3 regions of the Streptomyces sp. NPDC006368 genome follow, and region 1 is predicted to be linked to each of the others. Evidence: riboswitches for the same ligand, from Rfam matches in the RefSeq annotation. Region 1 holds a riboswitch; each other region holds the start of a gene.
The links. A riboswitch is a leader RNA that binds a small molecule or an ion and turns the genes downstream of it on or off. The one in region 1 is predicted to bind cyclic di-AMP.
Positions count from the first base shown of each region.

Region 1 (7,640 bases):
CTCCACCTGGACGTCGTGGATCATCTCGGGGATGCCGTCCATGACGTCGTCGCGGCTGAGGACCTTACGGCCGGACGCCATGAGCTCGGCGACGGTGCGGCCGTCCCGGGCGCCCTCCAGGATGTGCGAGGTGATGAGGGCGACGGCCTCGGGGTGGTTGAGCCGCACCCCGCGTGCCCTGCGCTTCTCCGCCACGTCCGCGGCCACATGGATGAGCAGTCGCTCCTGCTCGTGCGGGCTCAGTTGCACGCTTCACCTCACTGTCTCCTGCCCGGCGCGATCCCCGGGCGCAGCGGGACCCTATCCGGCTTCAACACTCTGTTGACCTGCGGGAACGAGTGTGACGGAGAGATATTTCAATCTCGGGCAGAAGTTTTTCCGGGAGGTTAACCGGCTCTTTGCCCGGCCATGGTCCCGACGGCCGGCCGCCGGGCACCCGCGCGCACGGGTCGTACACGACGCGCTCCCGGCGACCGTGGCGGACGGTGGCCGGGCGGGTGCGGGCGGACGGTGGCCGGGGATACGTGCGGGCGGACGGTGGCCGGGCGGGTGCGGGCGGGGCCGGAGTGCTCAGGGGGCGGCGGCGGGAGGGGGCGGGGTCCACCGCTTGGTGCGGGCGGCGGTGGACGCGACCCCGTAATCCTCCTTGAGCTCCTCGGGGATGGCGTAGTGCATGACGCGTCCCCGGGTGAGGGAGCTCAGTTCGAGCCGGGTGGTCAGGTGACCCAGCCGGTCCAGGGCCCAGGCGCCCAGGGGTGAGCGGTCCTCAATGGTCTCCAGGACCGCGAGCAGGGTGGGCGCGGCTTTGACGGCCGTGTCCCAGGGGCCGCGGGGAACACGGAGCCAGTCGGCGCAGGTGTCGCCGATGAGATAGCGGATCAGGGCGCCGACGACCGGGTCGAAGAAGGTCCCGGGGACGACTTCCTCGTACAGATCGATCAGCTGGCGGGTCAGGTGCGCGCCCTCTTCGGACGGGCCCATGTGCCGGGTCATGTACAGGTCGGAGAAGTCCCGGGCACTGTCGAGGTCCTGGGGGACGTGGGCCTGGTCGACGCCGAGCATGGCGCCGACGACCCGCCAGGCGTAGTAGTACGCCTGCGCTCCTTCGGTGCTCATGTGGATGCCCAGGCGGTGCAGGGCGTCCAGGACCTGCAGCGAGAACATCATCTGCCCGCCGATCATGTCCTCCTGGCAGATCGGGGTGCCGAGGTTCTCGGTGTCCCAGCGGCCCGCGCGACGGAGGTGGCGGCGGATGGAGGCGTGGAGGAGCCGTACCTTCTGGGCGGCGGGGATGAAGCGGCTGCCGGCCTCGAAGGCGTCCGGCTGCATGAGGTAGACGGTGAACTGGCCGGTCTCCGCCATCCGTTTGGAGGGGTAGTTCAGGGAGTGGGTCGCGCTGAGGAGCTTCGCGACGTGCGGCACGACGTAGCAGGCGGGCATGGACGCGAAGGACAGGGCGGTGGAGATGTGGACGTTGTTGTCGATGAAGAACAGCCGGGCTCGTTCCATCTCCTCCCAGTCGACCCAGCTGGGCGGATGACTGGTGGCGTGCAGATACTCCCGGGCCACCTCCGGCAGTCCGTCGGGCAGCGGGGCTCCGGCGGTGGAGACGTAGCGCATGAGGGTGTTGAACGTGCCGACCTCCCCGCGTTCGAAGAGCGTGTCGACGGTGGCGTCGGCGAGCTCGTCGCCGGCCTGCCGCAGGGCGTCCATGGACGCTTCGGTGTACACGGTCACAACTCCTGAGGGGGTTCAGTGCCGGCGGGTGGTCGCGGTGCCGGCCAGGGCGGTCAGCGCGCGGACGGCGGCGTCCGGCATGCCGGTCTGCTCCAGGGCGCGGGTGGCTCTCTCCACGCGCTCGTCGATCATCCGCTCGATGCGGGCGGGCGCTCCGGTGCGGTGCATGATGTCCCGCACGCGTTCGAGGTCGGCCGGCGGGAGGTGAGGGCGGCCCAGCACCCGGGTCAGGTCGGCGCGTTCGGTTTCCGTGGCCGCGTGCCATGTCTCGGCCAGCAGGGCGGTGGGGCGGTGCGTGGCGATGTCGTCGCCGTTGGCCTTGCCCGTGCGCGCCGGGTCGCCGAACACGCCCAGCAGGTCGTCCCGCAGCTGGAAGGCCTCGCCGAGCGGCAGGCCGTACTCCGTGAGCGCCTCGCGCAGGTCGGCCGGGGCTCCGGCCAGGGTGGCCCCCAGGTGCAGGGGGTGCTCGACGGTGTACTTGGCCGTCTTGTAGCGGATGACCTTCAGCGAGCCGGCCGTGTCGGGGAGGCCGCCGGTGCGCAGGATCTCCAGGCACTCCCCGGCCACGAGCTCGCGGGCCAGCACCGCCCACAGCGGGCGGGCCCGCGACAGGTAGGCCGCCGGCAGGCCGCTGTCCGTGAACAGCCGGCCGGCCAGCGACATCAGCAGATCGCCCACCAGCATCGCCAGGCCGCAGGCCGCCGCCTTCGGCAGCGGGCGGCCGGGTACGGCGTCGCGCAGGGCCACGTGGCTGCTGGGCAAGCCGTGCCGGAGGGGTGACTGGTCGATGAGGTCGTCGTGGACGACGGCCGCGGCATGGACGAGTTCCATCGCTGCGGCGGCTCTGACCAGCGCGTCGCTGTCGGGTTGGCCCGCTGCCCGCCACCCCCAGTAGCAGAACGCCGCCCGCAGCCGCTTCCCGTGCGCGACGGCGACCTCCAGTTGCTCGGCCACCGGCGCCAGCTCGGCGTCGATGGCCACGAGCTGGTCCGCCTCGTGCCGGACGAAGGGCTGGAGGACCCGGTCGACCCGGATCCTGAACGCGGCCTGCCCGTGGTCCTCAGCCACCGGTGGCGCCGCCCCTGCGGGCGGCGACGCGCCGGGCCAGCAGCTCCATATGCGCCGGGGGGACGGGGGCACAGCGGTCCAGGGCCAGCCGGCCGCGGGCCTTGAGCTCCTGCCGGCCCTCCCCCGCCAGCTCGGCGACATCGGCGCGGCGCAGCAGTCCGCGCAGTCCGCCCAGGGCGGTGGTGAGGCCGGTGACCGCCAGATCGGCGACACCGGCCGCCAGGAGCACCGCGTCGTTCTCGATCGCGCGAGCGCGGTCCGTCGGAGGTGTCACGCCATCCCTTTCGTCGACTTCCTGAAGGATGCCGACCTCCGCATGGCGTCGCGGTGCGAATCACCTTTCGAGTGATCCATGGGACGGATTCCGGCGGCTCGGGCCGGAGGGTGTTACGGGAGCGGCCGACCGGGCACTCCCCGGGCGGGCCGGGCGTGGTGACCCCGGCAAGGCGGGCCGGGCTCCCCGCCGCGGCAGCGGGGCCGCGGGCGGGGTGTCACGCGCCGGGTCGGCCCGCTCCCGGAGGGCTGTGCGGAGGGCGGTGTTCCGCGGTGAGCCCGAAGCGGGGGCGTTCGCCGGGAGCTGAGCGGAGCGGGTGCGTCGTGGAGACCGAGCCGGCCGCGCCACCCTCCGTCCGCTCCGGCTCGGCTTCGCGTCGTCGCAGGTCATCCGCCGGCACCGGGGCCACGAGGGGCTTGCCGTGCCGGGTCACCACGAAGTGAGCGGTGCTGCCGCCCGAACCGCCGCCGCGGCCGGTGCCGACCCGCGCCGAGGGCCGATTCATCCCCGGCCACCTCGAAGCGGTGGACCTGCCGGGCCGGATCAACCCGGCGCGCCTCGAACGCACGTGCAGCGCCCTGCGCGCCGCGCGGGCGCTGGTCGGGCGCCCGACGGCGCCGCGGGACGCCCTGACGGCCAGGCACGAACGGGGTGGAGCGAGGCGCACGCCCCGACGCCGGCGCGTGCGCTGCCCGTCCTTGACGGGCAGCGCGGGGCCCGGGCGGGTGACGCTCCCTCAGGAGCGCGTCGGGTGAGGGAGTTGGGCCCTTCACGGATGGGTGCAGGGGTACGAGTCGCGCCCCCTCGTTCGGCGTACGCAAAAGAGGGAATTCCGTACGGGACGAGTTGCGCGTGAGCTGTACTCATCTGGCGGAACATCACCTTCCGCCGCTGGTACGGGGATCATCATTCGGGCGCCGTGTCGCGCCAAAACGCCCCTGTCCACTCGAATGGATCAGTCGTGAGGAGCCTCACATAAGGCCGTTTCGGCTCGGAATTTCACCGTGTCATGGGTCAAGATCCCTGTCGACGACAAGCCCCCGCCACCGCGGCGGGGCGGTCCGGGCGGACGCCGAGTCCTGCCGCCGTCCGGATAACTGGTCGACATGAGTGGATCGGCAGGAGTGGAGGACCCGAGCAGTACGGAGTGACCGCCCACGGTCGCTCCTTGGGGTGAAGCCGCGTCAGCGGCCGGGCAACTTCGCCAGCCCGAACCCGACAGGTCATCCTTCATAGGCGGCTGACGAAGGGTTGCGCCATGACCGCGCAGATTCATGTCCCGTCTCTGCTGTCCCGGGCCGGTGCCGTATCGGCACTCACCCTCGCCGCCGTCGGCGGCACGATGCTGGCGCCCGGCGCCGTATCGGATGCCGAGGCAGCGCCCGCCTACGCCGCCAAGGCGCTGAACGTGGCCGCCTCCAAGAAGGGTGCGCCCTACAAGTACGGAGCGACGGGCCCGTCCCGGTTCGACTGCTCCGGCCTCACGCTCTACTCGTACAAGCAGGCCGGCAAGACGCTGCCGCGCACCGCGCAGCAGCAGTACAACAAGACCCGCCACATCTCCGCGTCGAGCCGGACCAAGGGTGACCTGGTGTTCTTCCACTCCGGCGGAAGCGTGTACCACGTGGGGATCTACGCCGGCGGCAACAAGATCTGGCACTCGCCGAAGACCGGCTCGGTGGTCAAGCTGGACCGGATCTGGACGAAGTCCGTCTACTACGGACGCGTGCGCTGACGCCTCGCGCACGATCCGCGGTACGGGGGCCGGCGTCCGGAGACGTTCGGCGGCGCGCCCCTGTACCGCGCGCGTCGCCCGCTGCCGGGGGTGCGGGGGCGCTCAGCCCCCCGCCACCGGCGCGACGAGCAGCGTCACCCCCAGTACCGCGAGCCCCCCGCCGGTGACGCCCTGGACGGTCCTGGCGGTACGGGGCCGGCGCAGCCACCGGCCGAGCCGGTCCACCAGCAGGGCGACCGCCGGGAACCAGATCAGCGCGAGCACGACCACGATCGAGGCGAGGAGCAGGGTCCGCGGCAGGACGGCCACGCCGTCCGGCACGAACTGCGGCAGCAGGCTCAGGAAGAGCACCGGAGCCTTGGGGTTCAGGACATTGGTGAGAAAGCCCTGCCGCAGGCTCTCTCCGGCGCGGAGGGCCGACTGCTCCTCGTGCGCCCCGTCCACGCCGGGGCCGGAGGGCTTGAGCGCGCCCCGCAGCGCCTGTACGCCCAGGTAGAGGACGTACGCGCCACCCGCGATCTGGAGCGTCCGGTAGAGGACCGGCACCGCGACGAGCACCGCGGCCAGCCCGGCGACGGCGAGCGCGGTATGGACGACGAGACCGCCGGCCACCCCGACGGCGCAGGCGACACCGGCACGGCGGGAGGCCAGAGCGCTGCGTACGACCACCGTGAAGTCGGCGCCCGGCATGGCGATCATGCCGGCGGCCACCCCGAGGAAAGCGATGAGCTGTGCGTCCATCCCCCCAGCCTGCCGCGCCCAAGCCATTAGCCTGTACTTGGAATCTTGAAGGACCGCCTAAAGAAACGCTTAATGCACGTCGCGGTGCGCAGGCGACGCCGCGGCGGTCGGGGCCGACGGGCGGCGACGGGCGGCGACGGAGGGTGGGCGCCCGCCACCGGAGGCTTCCGGCCGGGAGGGGCCCGGGAAGGGGCCCCGCGAGGGTGAGCTAGTTCTGGACGGTGACCGTGGTCCAGGGCAGGGCGATCCAGACGGTTTTGCCGCCCTCCCGGGTCGGGGTGACGGTGAGCCGGCCGCCGCGCTCGGCGGTGAGCCAGCGGATGATGACCATGCCGCGGCCGTTGTCCTGCTGTACGGCGGCGGGCAGCCGCTGCGGCCAGCGCGGGTGGCTGTCGGTGACGCCGATGCGGAGCTGCTCGTCGCGCTCCAGCCGGAGGTCCACCGTGAAGGTGGGCGACTGCCCGAAGGTGTGCTGAACGGCGTTGGTGGCGAGCTCGGAGACGATCAGCCGTACGGTGTCCGCCGTGTCCGTGTCACCGGGCAGGCCCCATTCGCTGAGGACGTCCGCCACATATCTGCGGGCGGCGGAGACCGAGACGGGATCGCTCGGCAGAGTGACGGATGCTTCCTGATGGTCTGCCATGGCGAGGCTGTCCCTTTCCCACCGGGGCCGGACTCCGGACGAGGAGCGGATGTTGCGAGGACGGCCCCGGATTGCGCTTCGCGCCAGACTGCCACTTATGTCGGCCCTGGTGGTGCCGATCCCCCAAGATCTGCATATATCTGTCGCTCGAAGCGGTGAACTCTGCTACGCGAGCACGGATTCGCGCGGCAAACTGGCGGGTTGGTCCCAGGTGCGGAGGAACGGGTGGGCGGGAGGGAAACGGTCATGCGGGGTACGCGGCACGGCCCGGCCGTGCGCCGTCGCAAACTGGGCGAGGAGCTGCGCGGGCTGCGCCTGAGTGCGGGACTCACCAGCCGGGAGGCCGCGCGGCTCGTCGGCTGGCACCAGTCGAAGGTCAGCCGGATCGAGACGGGGGCGAGCGGGGTGACGGGCGCGGACGTGTCGCGGCTCCTCGACGCCTACGGCGTGCGCGACCCGCGGTCGCGCGCGCTGCTGGAGGCCCTGTCCGGTGCGGCGGCGGACGGCGGCGGCACGGGGTGGTGGCACGCGTACCGGGGCGTACTGCCGCCGCAGTACCGCGACTTCATCAGTCTGGAGTCGCAGGCGTGCACGGCGCGCACGCTGGAGACATCGGTGGTGCCGGGGTTGTTGCAGACACCCGACTACGCGCGGGCGGTGACGCGGGCGGCGCTGGAAGGGCTGCCGGCGGTCACGGTCGACTCGCTGGTGGAGGTGCGGATCGCCCGTCAGGAGGTGCTGCGCGGTGATCCGCCGCTGCGGCTGGAGGCGGTGCTGGACGAGGCGGTGCTGCGGCGGCAGGTGGGCGGCCCGGGGGTGATGCGGGAGCAGTTGCGGCGGCTGGTGGAGCTGGCGGCGCTGCCCCAGGTGCGTCTTCAGGTGCTGCCGTTCACGGTGGGCGAGTACGTCGGACTCTCCGGCCCTTTCGTTATTTTCTCCTTTCCGAACATCTCTGATCTGGATGTGGTTGTTCTCGACCACTTGACGAGTAGCCTCTATCTCGAACGCATGGAAGACCTCGAGGCGTACTGCGCCGCGTTCCGCACCATGCAGGCGCACGCCCTGACGCCCGAGGAGTCGTCGGAACTCATCGCCGGGATCGGTGACGGCGCGTAGGGAGAGGCACCCCACATGTCTGCTTACCTCGCACACCACAACAGCCTGCGCTGGGTGCGCAGCAGCCGCAGCGTCGGCATGAACAACTGCGTGGAGGCCGCCCGCCTCGACGCGGGCCGGCTCGCCGTACGGGACTCGAAGAACACGGCCAGGCCGCCGCTGCGGTTCTCCGCGACGGCCTGGTCCTCCTTCGTATCGGCGCTGCGGGAGGAGGAGACGCTCAGCTGACCCGCGGGGCGGTGCGCAGGATCGTGGCGACCGCCGTATCGATCTGACCTGCCGTCAGATCGGCGCGGGCGGTCAGCCGCAGGCGCGAGATGCCGTCC
Region 1 covers NZ_JBEXQK010000016.1:14,147-21,786, reverse strand. The annotation lists gene ABZZ38_RS14815 (urease subunit gamma) at 1-249, opposite strand, end outside; gene ABZZ38_RS14810 (oxygenase MpaB family protein) at 571-1,713, opposite strand; gene ABZZ38_RS14805 (polyprenyl synthetase family protein) at 1,753-2,805, opposite strand; gene ABZZ38_RS14800 (polyprenyl synthetase) at 2,798-3,079, opposite strand; cyclic di-AMP (ydaO/yuaA leader) riboswitch at 4,153-4,334, shown strand; gene ABZZ38_RS14795 (C40 family peptidase) at 4,338-4,814, shown strand; gene ABZZ38_RS14790 (LysE family translocator) at 4,917-5,555, opposite strand; gene ABZZ38_RS14785 (ATP-binding protein) at 5,764-6,198, opposite strand; gene ABZZ38_RS14780 (helix-turn-helix transcriptional regulator) at 6,445-7,314, shown strand; gene ABZZ38_RS14775 (DUF397 domain-containing protein) at 7,330-7,542, shown strand; gene ABZZ38_RS14770 (8-amino-7-oxononanoate synthase) at 7,535-7,640, opposite strand, start outside.

Region 2 (7,640 bases), on a different contig from region 1:
CTCACCTGCGATCTCCGGGGCGCCGCCGGGCTGCTCGGCCGCCATGTCGAGGACATCTGCGCCCGTACCGGACACGACCGGGTCGACATCGTCGGGCACAGCCTCGGCGGCCTCATCGCCCGGTACTACGTCCAGCGGCTCGGCGGCGACCAGCGGGTGCGCACCCTGGTCACGCTCGGCACGCCGCACTCCGGCACCACCGTCGCCCCGCTCGCCGGCGCGCATCCCCTGGTCCGCCAGATGCGCCCGGGGTCGGCGGTACTGCGCGAGCTGAGCGAGCCGGCACCCCACTGCCGCACCCGCTTCGTGAGCTTCTGGAGCGATCTCGACCGGCTGATGGTCCCGGTCGAGGCGGCGCGCCTGGACCATCCGGACCTGATCACGCGGAACATCCGCGTCACCGGCATCGGTCATCTCGCGCTTCCCGTCCACCCGGCCGTCGCGGCGGAGATCCGTCAGGTGCTCGACTCCGAGGATCCGGCGGCCGGAACGATCGGTTCCACCTCAGCGGCCTGACCGGAACACCCCTACGCTCGAACGCATTTCGAACGTAGGGCCAAGGCTCTGTGTGCGCTCCGCCGAAAGACGGCCGAATGCCCCTTTCAACCGGAACCAAAACTCCCGGAAGATTGTCGCTCGCGCGTACCGCCGGGTACAGTCGCGCCCACTGCTTTCCCCTCTGGGGTTCCCCTTCCGGGGGTCGCGCCCAGACCTGGTCCTGCTGCCGAGGCGAGAGAGAAGTTGGTGAACGACCAGCACCCCCACGCCGGGTACGTCGGAGACGACGCCTACACCACGGGCAGCCTCGGCACTGGCACGCACACCACCGGCGCGTACGACACCGGCAGTTACGGCACCAGCGGCTACGAGACCAACGGTCACGAGACCGGCAGCTTCGCGAACGACCCGCTCTTCGGCGCATTCCCGGGAACCGCCTCCGGTACACACGACAGCGGCCACCAAGGCGGTTACGAGGCCGGGCACAGCGGCCAGTACGACGCCACCCAGTGGGCCGGCGCCACGACCACGACGGCGACCACGCCGGCCGGCACCGCGGCCACCGCCACGCAGCAGTGGGACACCACCGGATACGTCGAGTACTCCGAGTACACCGGCCAGTGGGACGCCTCCGCGTGGAACGATCAAGCCCGGTTCGACACCGGCGCCCACGACGCCACCGCCTGGCACTATGCCCCCACCGAGACCTTCGTCCCGCAGCAGTTCGACTACGCGGCGGCGGACGCGCGGCAGTCCGAAGCCGAATCCGCGACCGAGCCGGAAGCGATGCCGGACGTCACGGCGGACACCGAGCCGGAGGTGCTCCCGGACGTGGAGTCGGCGCCCGACCCGGCGCGCCCGGAGACCGGAGCAGTGACCGGATCCGCGACCCTCACCCCTCGCTCCGCCCGCCGCTCCGGCGGGGGCGGCACCCGTGGCCGTCGCCGTACCCCTGCCAAACGGTCCGCTCTCCTCACCGTCGCCGTGCCGTCCGCCTGTGTGATGGGCGTCGCCGGTATCGCGGCCGCCTCCGTCAGCGGCCTCACCGAGGCCGACGAGAAGCCGACCGCCAAGCCGGTGACCGCCGCCGACACGCCCACCGTCAAGGCCGTCGCCGCCAACAGCGCGCTGGACACCCAGCTCGCCGCGCTGAGCGCCGAGGCCCGCGACTTCGGTGACCGCGCCAGCCGCACCCAGGAGCGCCTCGACCTCAAGGCCCGCCAGGAGGCGGAGCGCAAGAAGCGCGAGGCGGAGGCCGCGCGCAAGGAGGCGCTGCGCCCCAAGTTCGCACTCCCCGTCGAACTGCACCAGCTCAGCGCGTACTACGGGCAGGCGGGCGTCAACTGGATGTCCCTGCACAGCGGTATCGACTTCCCCGTGCAGTACGGCACGCCCGTGATGGCCGCCACCGACGGCACCGTGCGCACCCAGTGGAACAGCGCCTACGGGAACATGGCGATCGTGACCGCCAAGGACGGCACCGAGACCTGGTACTGCCACCTCAGCAGCACCAAGATCCGGTCCGGCGAGGTCAAGGCCGGGGACGTCATCGCGTACTCCGGCAACTCCGGCAACTCCACCGGACCGCACCTGCACTTCGAGGTACGGCCCGGCGGCGGCGCCGCGATCGACCCGCTGCCGTGGCTGCGCAGCCACGGCCTGAACCCCACGGGCTGACCGCCACGGCCGGGTCCCCCGGCGGCTACAGCTTCTCGACCGGCGCGTACCGCAGGAGCAGCCGCTTCGGCTTCTCGTCCCCGAAGTCGATCGTCGCCTGTGCGTCCGCGCCCACTCCGGTCACCGCCATCACGGTCCCCAGCCCGAACTGGTCGTGCGTGACCCGGTCCCCGACCGTGAGCGAGATCACCGGCTTGTCCGTGGTCCGCCGGGTGGCGAAGCCCGAAGGGCCGGAGCGGGAACGCGACGACGACAGCGAGGACGTGATCCCGGCGGTCGGACCGGCCGGAGCGGCCATCGGGCCCGTGCGCCGCCACTCCACGTACTGGCCCGGGATCTCCTCCAGGAACCGCGACGGCGGGTTGTACGAAGGCTGCCCCCAGGCGCTGCGCATCGACGACCGGGTCAGATAGAGCCGCTCACGGGCGCGCGTGATGCCGACGTACGCCAGGCGCCGCTCCTCCTCCAGCTCCTTGGTCTGGCCGAGGGCCCGCATGTGCGGGAAGACGCCGTCCTCCATGCCCGTCAGGAAGACGACCGGGAACTCCAGGCCCTTGGCGGTGTGCAGCGTCATCAGCGTGATGACGCCGGAGCCCTCCTCGTCCTCGTCCGGGATCTGGTCGGAGTCGGCGACGAGCGCGACCTGCTCCAGGAACTCCGCGAGGGTGCCGGGCTCCTCGCCCCGCTCCTGCTCGAACTCCAGGGCCACGGCGGCGAGCTCCTGCAGGTTCTCGATGCGGGTCTCGTCCTGCGGGTCGGTGGACGCCTGCAGCTCCGCCAGATAGCCCGTGCGCTCCAGGACCGCTTCGAGGACGACCGCCGGACCGGCGCCCGAGTCGGCGATCGTGCGCAACTCCTCCATCAGCGTGTTGAACCGCTTCACGGCGTTCGCGGACCGCGCCGCCATGCCGTACGCCTCGTCCACGCGCCGCAGCGCCTGCGGGAAGGTGATCTTCTCGCGCAGGGCCAGGGCCTCGATCATCGCCTCGGCGCGGTCACCGATGCCGCGCTTGGGCACGTTGAGAATGCGGCGCAGCGGGACGCTGTCCTCCGGGTTGGCGAGGACGCGCAGGTACGCCAGGACGTCCCGCACCTCCTTGCGCTCGTAGAAGCGCACACCGCCGACGACCTTGTACGGCAGGCCGACGCGGATGAAGATCTCCTCGAAGACGCGGGACTGGGCGTTCGTGCGGTAGAAGACGGCGACGTCGCCGGCCTTCGCGTCGCCCGCGTCCGTCAGCCGGTCGATCTCGTCGGCGACGAACTGCGCCTCGTCGTGCTCGGTGTCCGCGACGTACCCGATGATCCTGGAGCCCTCGCCGGCGTTGGTCCACAGGTTCTTGGGGCGGCGGCTCTCGTTGCGCTCGATCACCGCGTTGGCGGCCGACAGGATGGTCTGCGTGGAGCGGTAGTTCTGCTCCAGCAGGATCGTGGTGGCGTCCGGGTAGTCCTCCTCGAACTGGAGGATGTTGCGGATGGTCGCGCCGCGGAAGGCGTAGATCGACTGGTCGGCGTCACCGACGACGCACAGCTCGGCCGGGTCCAGGTCCTCGTACCCCGTGCCGACCAGCTCGCGTACGAGGGTGTACTGGGCGTGGTTGGTGTCCTGGTACTCGTCGACGAGGACGTGGCGGAAGCGGCGGCGGTAGTGCTCGGCGACGTCCGGGAACGCCTGGAGCAGGTGGACCGTCGTCATGATGATGTCGTCGAAGTCCAGGGCGTTGGCCTCGCGCAGCCGCGCCTGGTACATCCGGTACGCCTCGGCGAGCGTCTTCTCGAAACCGTCGGCGGCCTGGTCGGCGAAGGCCTCCTCGTCGATCAGCTCGTTCTTCAGGTTCGAGATCTTGGCGCTGAACGACTTCGGCGGGAAGCGCTTCGGGTCCAGGTCCAGGTCACGGCAGACCAGCGCCATGAGCCGCTTGGAGTCGGCGGCGTCGTAGATCGAGAACGACGACGTGAAGCCGAGCTTCTTCGACTCGCGGCGCAGGATGCGCACGCAGGCGCTGTGGAAGGTCATGACCCACATGGCGTTGGCGCGCGGGCCGACGAGCTGCTCGACGCGCTCCTTCATCTCGCCGGCGGCCTTGTTGGTGAAGGTGATCGCCAGTATCTGGCCGGGATGCACGTGGCGCGTGGCCAGCAGGTGGGCGATGCGGTGGGTGAGGACCCGGGTCTTGCCGGACCCGGCACCGGCGACGATGAGCAGCGGCGAGCCGGTGTGCGCGACGGCGGCGCGCTGCTGCTCGTTCAACCCCTCCAGCAGCGCGGCGGCGTCCACGACGGGGCGCGGGGCGCCGTCGCGGTAGTACGCGTCTGCCGCCTCCCGGGCCGGGGGCACGTCGAAGTGGTCCCCGAAGAGGTCATGCGGGACCTCCTCCGCGACCGGGGTGTGGTCATCGGAGTCCTCGGGCGGGGGCGGGGGCTCCTCGGAACCGTGGTTCCGGAGGCCCGCCAGGAAGCTGTCGTCAAAGAGGCTGCTCATCGCCTATCGAGTCTAGGCCGCCCCACCGACAGCCGTGGCCGAACCGGCTTCACCACCTCTTGCGTTCAGGACAACGCGGAGCGTCAAGGTCACGAAAATGTATCGGGCATATCGCACATCATCCTTCACAGCACCGCCACAGGTTGGCTAGCGTGCCTGCCCAAGCGGACCGTTCCCTCATCGGCGAACCACGCCGATCGGACCGCTCCCGCCGAATCCGGCCTCCCGCTCGGGGAGTTCGGAACCGGGGACCCACGTGCGTCATGGGGTGAATCGACCGTATCCGCGGGTCGTAGGGCACCTTCCGTTCCGCCCGAACCCGACAGCTAACCCGGTAGGCGGCCCATGGAAGGAGATGCCGGCCTTGGCGTCGCATCGCAAGCCGCGCAGCCGCACCACCCGCACGTTCGGTACGCACTCCCCCGCCGTCGGGGTCACGACGGCAGCCCTCGCCTCCGTCACGACCCTGCTGTCCTCGCAGTCCGCCGGCGCTTCCGTGCCCGTGCAGCCGACCGTCGAGGAGGTACAGCGGAAAGTCGACGATCTCTACCGGCAGGCGGGCAACACGGCGACGCAGCAGTACACCAAGGCCAACGAAGCCACCGACCGGCAGCGGCGCACGGTCGACGGGATATTCGACGGGGCCGCCGGACGCGCGCAGGCGGTGAACGAGACGCGCCGCGCCCTCGGTGATCACACGGCGGCACCGTCCCGGCCGGGAACGGCAGGAACGGCAGGGGCGTCAAGGGCGTCAGGAACGGCAGGGGCGCCAGGAACGCCGGGAACGCCGGGAACGCCGCGGACGATCGGCCCGGCCGCGGCGCTGGTCTTCGCGGACGACCCGCGGTCGTTCACCGACCGGACGCAGGTGAGGGACCGGATCGCCGAGCAGCGGCACCAGGCGTTCACCGACCTGCCGACGCAGCGGGTCGCGGCGGCCGAGCTGCGCGTCGAGGCGGCGAAGGGCTCGGAGTCGCTCGCCGCCTCCCCGGCATCCCTGCGGAGCAGCAAGCAGGCGGTGCAGCGCAAGCTGGCCGAGGCGCGCGCCCTGCTGTCACAGCTGACGGCGGAGGAGAGGGCGCGCCCGGAGGTGCCGACGCAGCGCGAGGCGGAGGCGGGGACGGGGGAACAGACGCAGGTCCGGGCCGTGGTGGAAGCGGCCTGCGGGCCGCGGCAGCGGGAGGCGCGAGAGCAGGAGCAGCGGGGCCGGAGGGAGGCCCGGCCGCCGGGGGAAGGCGGCCACGACGGCGCCTCCACCACCAAGGCGGACAAGGTGGTGGCCTTCGCCCGGGCCCAGATCGGCAAGCCGTACGTCCGGGGGGCGACCGGTCCGAGCTCGTACGACTGCTCCGGCCTCACCCAGGCGGCCTGGAAGGCGGCGGGCGTCGACCTGCCGCGCACCACGTGGGAGCAGGCCGAGGTCGGCACCCGGGTCCCGACCGATGAGCTGCGCCGCGGCGACCTGGTGTTCTTCCACGACGACAGCAGCCATGTCGGCATCTACCAGGGCGACGGCATGATGATCCACGCCTCGAAGCCGGGCACGAACGTGCGCGAGGAATCGATCTTCTTCATGCCGATCCACGGCGTCGTCCGCCCGGCCTGACGGGCGGCGGAGGTCAGGTCCAGAGCGTGGCGATGAAGATGTTCGCGACGGTCAGGCCGCCGACGGCGCCGAAGAGCGCCTTGTCGGCCCTCTCCTCGTCGCGCTTGACGTAGACCAGACCGAGGATGACGACCAGGACGGCCAGCTTCACACCGATCTTGATGTTGTTCACGGTCTGGTCGTCGGCCTGGTTGAGGCCGACCAGGGCCACACCCGTGACCAGCATGGTCAGCGCGCCGTGCAGCATCGCGGGCGTGAAGCGCGCCGTACCCGCGCCCATCGCCTTCATCTGGGCCAGGAACCCGCCCAGCAGGGAGGCGATGCCGATGATGTGCAACGCGACGAAGACATTGATGAGTACGTCCATGGGGCGGAGCCTAACCGGGGCCATATCACCGGCCGCCGGGCGGGGTTGTCTCATTCGCCGCATCGGTCACAGCTGATACGGAATGACGGATTCCGGCGGCATCGGCGCCAAAGAAACCGGGCCTCGAACTCTCACCTGCGACCAATAACGGTCACACCGTCTCCCCCTCCTGACCCACGCGTTTAGCGTCCTTCCGCAGGTGGCCGGCTCTCCCCACCGCCGCCCGGACTCCCGGGCGGCAGCCGGCCACCCCGCAGCAGGCTCAAGGGAAGGGAAGTGACCGCCCTCGTGGCAGCGCACCGGAAGCCCAGGCGACGGCCGCTGAGCGGATCGGCGGCCGGCCGCACCGCCGCCACGCTCGCCCTCGCCGGGGCCGCGACCGTCTCCCTCTTCGAGGGCGCCGGCCACGCCGAGCCCCGGCTCTCCCCCGCCGAGGTCAAGGCCAGGGTCGACCGGCTGTACCAGGAGGCCGAGGTGGCCACCGAGCGGTACAACGGCGCCAAGGAACAGGCGGACACCGCCCGCGCCGCCCTGGACGCCCTCCGCGACGAGGCCGCCCGCCGCACCCAGCGGCTCAACACCACCCGCAACGCCCTCGGCTCGGTGGCCACCGCCCAGTACCGCCAGGGCGGCCTCGACCCCGCCCTCCAGCTCGCGCTCTCCAGCGACCCCGACGCGTACCTCGAAGGCGCCGCCCTCGCCGACCGGGCCGGCGCCCGCCAGGCCGACACGATCAACGCCCTCCAGCGGCAGCTCACGGAGTTACGGCAACTGCGCGCCGAAGCCGACGGCCGGCTCCGCGAGCTCACGGCCCGGCAGGCCGAGCTCAGCCGCCACAAATCCACCGTCCGGCACAAGCTCGCCGCCGCCGAGCGGCTGCTCGACCGGCTCACCGCCGCCCAGCGCGCCCGGTACGACGACGCCGGGGGGAGCGCCGACCGCACCCCCTCACGCGGCACGGCCGCCACCGCGACCGCCACCGACGACCCCGGCCCGCGCGGCGTCCGGGC
Region 2 covers NZ_JBEXQK010000001.1:264,000-271,639, reverse strand. The annotation lists gene ABZZ38_RS01355 (alpha/beta fold hydrolase) at 1-516, shown strand, start outside; gene ABZZ38_RS01350 (M23 family metallopeptidase) at 745-2,175, shown strand; gene pcrA (DNA helicase PcrA) at 2,201-4,657, opposite strand; cyclic di-AMP (ydaO/yuaA leader) riboswitch at 4,857-5,014, shown strand; gene ABZZ38_RS01340 (NlpC/P60 family protein) at 5,013-6,263, shown strand; gene ABZZ38_RS01335 (hypothetical protein) at 6,277-6,630, opposite strand; gene ABZZ38_RS01330 (NlpC/P60 family protein) at 6,919-7,640, shown strand, end outside.
Region 2: it holds a riboswitch for cyclic di-AMP, as region 1 does, so the genes downstream of both, ABZZ38_RS01340 (NlpC/P60 family protein) here and ABZZ38_RS14795 (C40 family peptidase) in region 1, are expected to answer to the same signal.

Region 3 (7,640 bases), on a different contig from region 1:
CAGTTCGCGGACCTGGCGGCGCTCGGGGTGACACCGGAGCGCGCCGGGCACGAGGTGCTGTGGGTGACCCCGGCCGGCACGGTGTACGGCGGTGCCCAGGCCGTGGCGAAGGTCCTCCTGAGCGCGGGCGGCGGGTGGGCGCCCCTCGGCGCGCTGCTCACGCTGCCTCCCCTGCGGTGGGCCGCCCACGGCCTCTACCGGGTCGTGGCGAGGAACCGTCACCGCATGCCGGGCGGCACGGCGGCATGCGCCGTACCCGCCCGGCGCGAACAGCACGCCACCCGCGCCATGTGATCACCGCGGCGGCAGCGCCCGGCACAGGGCGTCCACCGCAGCGCCGTACGCGTGGTCCGGCGCGGCGGCGTAGCCCACGACGAGGCCGTCCGGCGCGGGCATGGTGGCGTCGGGATGGCGGAAGACGGCGAGACCGTCGAGGGCGACGCCCTGCCAGGTGGCGGCCTTCACCGTGGAGCGTTCGGTCCCCGGTGGCAGGCGCAGCACGGCGTGCAGCCCGGCCGCGATGCCGGTGACCTCGATGTGCGGGGCGCGGGCGGCGAGGGTGGTGACGAGCCGGTCCCGGCGGTCGCGGTAGCGCCGCCGCATCCGCCGGACGTGGCGGTCGTACGACCCCGACTCGATGAAGTCCGCCAGGGTGAGCTGGTCCAGGACGCCTGCCCACGCCTCCCGTTCGCCCTTCGCGGCGAGTACCGGATCGACGAGACGCTCGGGAAGCACCATCCAGCCGAGGCGTACCGCCGGGGAGAGGCTCTTGCTGACCGAGCCGAGGTGGAGGACGTGGTCCGGGTCGAGGCCCTGGACGGCACCGAGCGGTTCGCGGTCGTAGCGGAACTCGCCGTCGTAGTCGTCCTCCAGGACGAGCGCGCCGTGTGCGCGCGCCCAGTTGACGACCGCCGCACGCCGCTCCGGACGCAGCGGGCCGCCGGTCGGGAACTGGTGGGCGGGGGTGAGGAGCGCGGCTTGTACGCGGCGGCCGAGGCCGGCGAGCTCCTCGGTGCGGGCGCCGTGGTCGTCGAGTGCGAGGGGGAGCGTACGGACCCCGGCGGCGTCCAGGAGGGAGCGGTGGAAGCCGAGCCCGTACGACTCCACGGCCAGCGGCCCGCCCAGGACGCCCCCGCCGAACAGCAGGCGCAGCGCGTGGGCGAAGCCTGAGCAGATCACGATGCGTTCGGGGTCGGTGTGGACGCCACGCGCGCGTGCCAGGTAGTCGGCGAGGGCGGTGCGCAGCTCGATACGGCCCTGGGGGTCGCCGGGGCCGAAGACGGAGTGGGGTGCGGCGGCCAGGGCGCGACGGGCGGAGGCGAGCCAGGCGGTGCGGGGGAAGGAGGAGGCGTCCGGGACGCCCTGCCGCAGGTCGTGTGCGGGGCGGGCCGGTCCCTGTCCCGGCCCCTGCCCTTGCCCCGGTGTGCGGACGGGTACGCGGACGGGCACGCGCGCCGGCCGCGGGGGCGCGGCGCGCTCGGCGACCCGGGTGCCGGATCCCTGGCGGGCGGTGAGCCAGCCTTCGGCGACCAGCTCGGCGTAGGCGTCGGCGACCGTGTTGCGGGCCAGGCCGAGGTCGGCGGCGAGGGAGCGGTAAGGCGGCAGGCGTGTCCCCGGGGCGAGCCGGCCGCTGCGTACGGCGTCGCGCAGCGCGGCGATGAGCGCGGCCCGGCGACTGCCCGTCCGCGACAGCTCCAGGTGGAGGTCGGAGCCGGTGCGCTCCGCGGAATTGACCCATGAATCCGGCATGGAAGTGCACCCTACAGACGGTCTTTCGGGCCCGTAGGTTCATGGGTATGACGACGCAGACGCACACGGTTCCCACGACGCCCACCGCTTCCACCGCTTCCACGGGTTCCACGGTTTCTGCGGCTTCGGCCGGTGGGGTGGCTCCCACGGGTTCCCGGGTCGATTTCGCCAAGGCCGCGCCGAAGGCGTTCAGGGCGCTGATCGGCTTCGACGCCGCCGCCCGCGAGGGCCTCGACCCCGCCCTCGTCGAGCTGGTCCAGATCCGTTCCTCACAGCTCAACGGCTGCGCGTACTGCCTGCACATGCACACGAGCGACGCGCGCAAGGCGGGCGAGAGCGAGGAGCGGCTGCACATGGTCGCGGTCTGGAAGGACGCCGCGCACTTCTTCACCGAGCGGGAGCAGGCGGCGCTCGCCCTGGCCGAGGCCGTCACGCTGGTCGCGCACGCGGGGGTGCCGGACGACGTCTACGCCCGTGCGGCGGCGCACTTCGACGAGGAGGAGCTGGCCCGGCTCCTCGCCCTCATCTTCACCATCAACACCTGGAACCGCATCGCCATCAGCACCGCCAAGGCGCCGGGCACCGACGAGCGCGCGGGCCGCTGAGACGCACCTGGTGATGATCTTGCTTCCGATGGCGTAAGGTGGTGTTTACCGACGCGGGGTGGAGCAGCTCGGTAGCTCGCTGGGCTCATAACCCAGAGGTCGCAGGTTCAAATCCTGTCCCCGCTACTGAACGACGAAGACCCGGTGCCTTGTGCACCGGGTCTTCGTCGTATGTACGGCGCATCGGGGTGTGTCGCCGTCGCCGTGCGGCGCGGCTCCGGACAGCCAGCCCGGGGCGCGTTACCGTCCGCAGCCGTGGTGGGTGGAGCGGGCGGCAGGAGAACAGCGGTGGGGCGTGGCGGCGCGGGCGGTGGTGACGGCGGGCGCGGTGGCGTCGGCGGCGTGCGGCGCCGGGCGACGCATCGGTTCCTGCGCGCCCTGCCCGCCCTGTTGATCGCCGGCGGCATCGCGTACGACCTGGCGACCCCGCCCCGGTTCACCGCCGTGCCGCTCTTCGCCGCCGCCCCTCTCGTCGCGGCGCCGTTCTTCACCGCCCGCGCCACCCTGCTGGCCGGACTCTTCGCCGTACTGGCCGTGGTGGGGCTGCGTCTGCACAGCGGCACGCTGGGCGAGGCCGCTTCGCTCACCGAGCTCATCACCCTGGTCACGGTCGCGGCGCTCGCGCTGCTCATCCACCGGGTCGTGTGGCGCAGCGGGGAGCGGCTCGCGTCGGCGCGGAGCATCGCCGAGGCCGCGCAGCGCGCCGTGCTGCCGACGCCCGCCGAGCGGATCGGCGGACTGCGGGTCGCGGCCCGGTACGAGGCGGCGCAGGCGGACGCGTTCATCGGCGGTGACCTCTACGCCGTGCAGGACACGCCCCACGGGGTGCGGCTGGTGGTCGGCGACGTGCGCGGGAAGGGGATGGGCGCCGTCGAGACGGTGACGGTGGCGCTGGGGGCGTTCCGGGAGGCGGCCGAGCAGGAGAGCTCGCTGGAGGGCGTCACGCAGCGGCTGGAGCGGGCGCTCGCGCGGGAGGGGACGCGGCGCGACGGGCTCGACGCCTTCGAGGGGTTCACCACGGCCGTACTGGCCGAAGTGCCGCGTGGGGAGGCGGTGGTACGGGTGGTCAACCGGGGTCACCCCGAGCCGCTGCTGCTGTACGCCGACGGGACCCTGGAGCGGCTGGAGCCGGCCGAGCCCACGCTGCCGCTCGGGATGGTGGACCTGGGGGCGTGGCCGGACCGGGCGGATGAGGTGCCGTACCCGCCAGGGGCGACGCTCCTCCTCTACACGGACGGACTCTCCGAGGCGCGGGACGCGGGCGGCGTCTTCTACGACCCGGCCGCCCGGCTGGCGGGGCGCGGCTTCTCGGGACCGCAGGAGCTGCTGGACGTGCTCGTCGAGGACGTACGGCGGCATACCGGGGGCGGGGCGACGACCGACGACATGGCGCTGCTGGCGCTGAACCGGCCCGAGGGGGACGGGCCCGGCGGACACGAGGAGTGATCACCCTGCACCACTCCGCATAACAATTGACGAACTGTCAGGAAGTGGGGTGGGGCGTGCGTGTCCTGAGAGGCAGTCATGTTGCGCTGATCTGCCCGTATGTGGCCCGGTAAGTCCCGCGCTCAGTAGTTAATGATCAGTAGGAACGGCTTGGAATCACGGCCCCGCGTCTATTAACGTTCGATAACGCAGCGCGGTCGTCCCAGCCGTCTCAAGAGTGACGGCACCGTGCGCGCGCGCCGAATTCCGCAAGGGAACCGGGGAACCACCACCTTGGGGTGCATCGGGCCCACCGCCCGTAGGAGACCTTCCTGCTCCGAACCCGTCAGCTAACCCGGTAGGCGAGAAGGAAGGAAAGGAGTGCGCCTCAGTGGCGTCCAACAGGCCTGCCTCCGAAGCGCCGTCGGCCCCGGAGGCCCCAGGGGTCCGCGTGCCCCTCTCGGCCCCCTACGCCGCCGCTTCATACGGTTCCGGTGCCCCCGCTGACAGACAGTGGGAGGAATGGAACCCCACCGAGGAAACCGTCCGCCCCGTCCGGGGCCGCCACCGGATCGCCAAGCAGCGCGGCGGGCTCGCGCGTAGCTCCACCGTCCTCGGCGTCGGTGTCATCGCGGCCGTCGGCGCGGGCGGCATGGCCACCGCGCAGGACAAGCCGCAGGTCTCCATATCCCTGCCCGATCTGCCCGGAGCGATCGCGGACAGCCTGCCGGACGCCGAGTCCCTGCCGGGCGTCGGCTCCCTGATCTCCGACGACGACGTGGCCGGCGACACCGCCGTGAACACCGCGCCGCTCACCGCCGCGACCCTCACCACCGCCGAGCGCCCCACCGAACAGCAGGACGGCGCGGCCACCGCGGGCGAGGCACTGCGCGCCCGTATCCTCCAGCAGGCCGAACAGCAGCAGGCGTCCGCCGACGCGGCGGCCAAGGCCGCCGCCGAGAAGCAAGCCGCCGAGCAGGCCGCCGCCGCGGCCAAGGCCCAGCAGACCGCCGCCGAGAAGCAGGCCGCCGAGGCCAAGGCGAAGGCCGAGGCCAAGGCCGAGGCGGAAGCCGCCGCCAAGGCGGAGACCGAGCGCCTGGCCAAGCTGGCCGCGAGCTGGTCCCTGCCGACGTCCTCGTACACCATCACCTCCACCTACGGGCAGTCCGGCTCCATGTGGTCCTCCGGCTACCACACCGGCCTCGACCTGGCCGCCCCGACGGGCACGCCCGCCAAGGCCGTCCACAGCGGCACCGTGAAGTCGGCCGGCTGGTCGGGCGCGTACGGCTACCGCATCGTGCTGGAGCTGGAGGACGGCACCGAGGTCTGGTACTGCCACCTGTCCTCGATGACCGTCAGCGCCGGGCAGCAGGTCGGCACCGGCGAGACCATCGGGCGGGTGGGCGCCACCGGCAACGTGACCGGGCCGCATCTGCACCTGGAGGTGCACACGGCCGGCGGCGACGGGATCGACCCGATGGCGTGGCTGCGCGGCAAGGGCCTGAACGTCTGACGCCTGAGGGCCCGAGGCCTGAGGGCCCGACGCCTCGCCTTCCGGCGCGGTCCGGAGGACGCAGGAGTGGGGCCGGAGTGGGGCCGCCTAGCTGCGGTACGGGTTGTAGCCGCCGTAGTCGAGGTACGGGGGAGGCGCCCACACCCGGCCCGTCGCGCGCGCCGCGTACGTGAGTGCCGGTCCCGCCATCTCCTTGCGCTGCCACAGGTGGTGCAGCAGCTCCTGCTCCCGCGCCACGAAGTCCGGGCCCACCGCACCGCGGCGGGCCCGGTGGCGCAGAAACGCCAGCGACGTCGCGAACGCCTCGTACTCGCCCACCGCGCGCGCCGCCGCCGGGCCGAAGGAGCGCGCCGCGTACGCGCGGGCCAGACCGCGCGCCCGCATCGAGGAGAGGGCGAGCGGCTCGGTGGGGGAGAGCCAGCCCGCCGCCGCGTACGCGGGCAGCTCACCGGATATGGTCCGCAGCTCACGCTGCCGGGTCCAGATCACCAGCCACGTCAGCAACCCGAACGCGGGCACCATGAACGCGCCGTACACCGCGTAGAACCCCCACGGCCCGAAGGCCGCCGACCCGTTCCACAGGGCGTGCACGCCCATCGCCAGCGCGAGCCCCAGCAGCGGCAGCGCGACGCGGCGTACCCGCTTGCGGCGGGCGGTGAGGGCGGCGATGCCGAAGCCGATGCCGGTGAGCACGGTGAACAGCGGGTGCGCGAACGGGGACATCACGATCCGTACGAAGAAGGTCGCGGCCGTGACGGACGCGATACCCGACGTCCCGAACTCCTGGTCCTCCCCGAAGGCGTTGCCCAGGTAGAGGATGTTCTCCGTGAAGGCGAAGCCGGTCGCCGTGAAACCCGCGATGACGACGCCGTCGACGATTCCCGTGAAGTCACGTCTGCGGAAGAGGAAGAGGAGCAGCACGGCCGCCGCCTTGGCGCTCTCCTCCACGACGGGCGCTATGACGGTCGCGCCGAGCGTGTCGGCGGCCGCGGGGTCGGCGGTGGCGGTGGCTATCCAGCGGGTCGCGAAGCTGTTCGCGATGATCGCGACGAGCGCCGCCGCGCAGGCGCCCCAGGAGAAGGCGAACAGCAGATTCCGCCAGGGGCCCGGCTCGACCCGGTCGAGCCAGCGGAACGCCGCCATGAGCAGCGGCACCGGCAGCATGGCGAGGCCGAGGCCCACCAGGAAGCCCTGGGTGCCGGTCTGCTCCCGCACGAGGGCGAGGATCACCAGCCCGCAGAGGGCGAGGAGAGTGAACACCGCGCCGACCCGCACGACCCTGCTGCGCCACAGGCGGCGGGGCTTGTAGCGCCAACGGGCACGCTCCGGCACGGCGTCGAAGGACGGCTGGTCCTCGTACGCCGGGACGGCAGGGTGGTGGGGCGGGAACGAGTGGGTCACACAACGACCCTAACGAGGACCACTGACAGACCGCGACGAGTTGGTGACGAGGACGGATCGGTCGGATCGGTGGACTCGGTCGGGTCGGGTCGGTGGGCTCGGTCGGGTCGGTGCGGTTGGTCGGATCGGTGGGGTCGGCGCGATCGGAGCAGACGGACGATCGGAGCAGACGGACGGTTGGAGCGGGCGGACGCGAGGACCGGCAGACCGCTTTGATCGCGGGCCCCGCGGGCCCCGCGGACCGGTCAGGACCGCTGCGCGCGCCGGAACAGCAGGTCGTGCACCACGTGGCCCTTGTCCAGCCCTTGCCCCTCGAACCGGGTCAGCGGCCGGAAGGCGGGCCGGGGCGCGTAGCCGCCGTCGGCCTGGGTGTTCTCGAAGTCGGGGTGCGCGGTCAGCACCTCCAGCATCTGCTCCGCGTACGGCTCCCAGTCCGTCGCACAGTGCAGGACGGCCCCGGGCTTCATGCGGGACGCGGCCAGGGAGAGGAACTCCGGCTGGATCAGCCGCCGCTTGTGGTGCCGCTTCTTGGGCCAGGGGTCGGGGAAGTACACGCGCACGCCGTCGAGGGCGTCGGGCGTCAGCATCTCCCGCAGCAGGATGATCGCGTCGCCGTTGGCCACGCGTACGTTGGTCAGGCCTGCCTTGTCGGCGAGGCCGAGCAGATTGCCCTGGCCGGGCGTGTGCACGTCGACCGCGAGGATGCCGGTCGACGGGGCGTCGGCGGCCATCTGCGCGGTGGCCTCGCCCATTCCGAACCCGATCTCCAGAACGACCGGCAACCCGCCGAACATCTCGTCCAGGTCGAGGACCCGCTGCCCGTCGATGTCGAGGCCCCACGCGCCCCACAGCCGCCGCAGGGCGTCGGCCTGCCCGGGCGTGACGCGGCTGCGCCGGGGCTGGAAGCTGCGGATCCGCCGCTCGAAGTGCGACCCGGCGGGGTCGGG
Region 3 covers NZ_JBEXQK010000040.1:15,128-22,767, reverse strand. The annotation lists gene ABZZ38_RS24370 (DUF393 domain-containing protein) at 1-294, shown strand, start outside; gene ABZZ38_RS24365 (PLP-dependent aminotransferase family protein) at 295-1,749, opposite strand; gene ABZZ38_RS24360 (carboxymuconolactone decarboxylase family protein) at 1,791-2,354, shown strand; tRNA gene ABZZ38_RS24355 (tRNA-Met) at 2,407-2,480, shown strand; gene ABZZ38_RS24350 (PP2C family protein-serine/threonine phosphatase) at 2,643-3,800, shown strand; cyclic di-AMP (ydaO/yuaA leader) riboswitch at 4,028-4,159, shown strand; gene ABZZ38_RS24345 (M23 family metallopeptidase) at 4,231-5,292, shown strand; gene ABZZ38_RS24340 (PrsW family intramembrane metalloprotease) at 5,380-6,693, opposite strand; gene trmB (tRNA (guanosine(46)-N7)-methyltransferase TrmB) at 6,939-7,640, opposite strand, start outside.
Region 3: it holds a riboswitch for cyclic di-AMP, as region 1 does, so the genes downstream of both, ABZZ38_RS24345 (M23 family metallopeptidase) here and ABZZ38_RS14795 (C40 family peptidase) in region 1, are expected to answer to the same signal.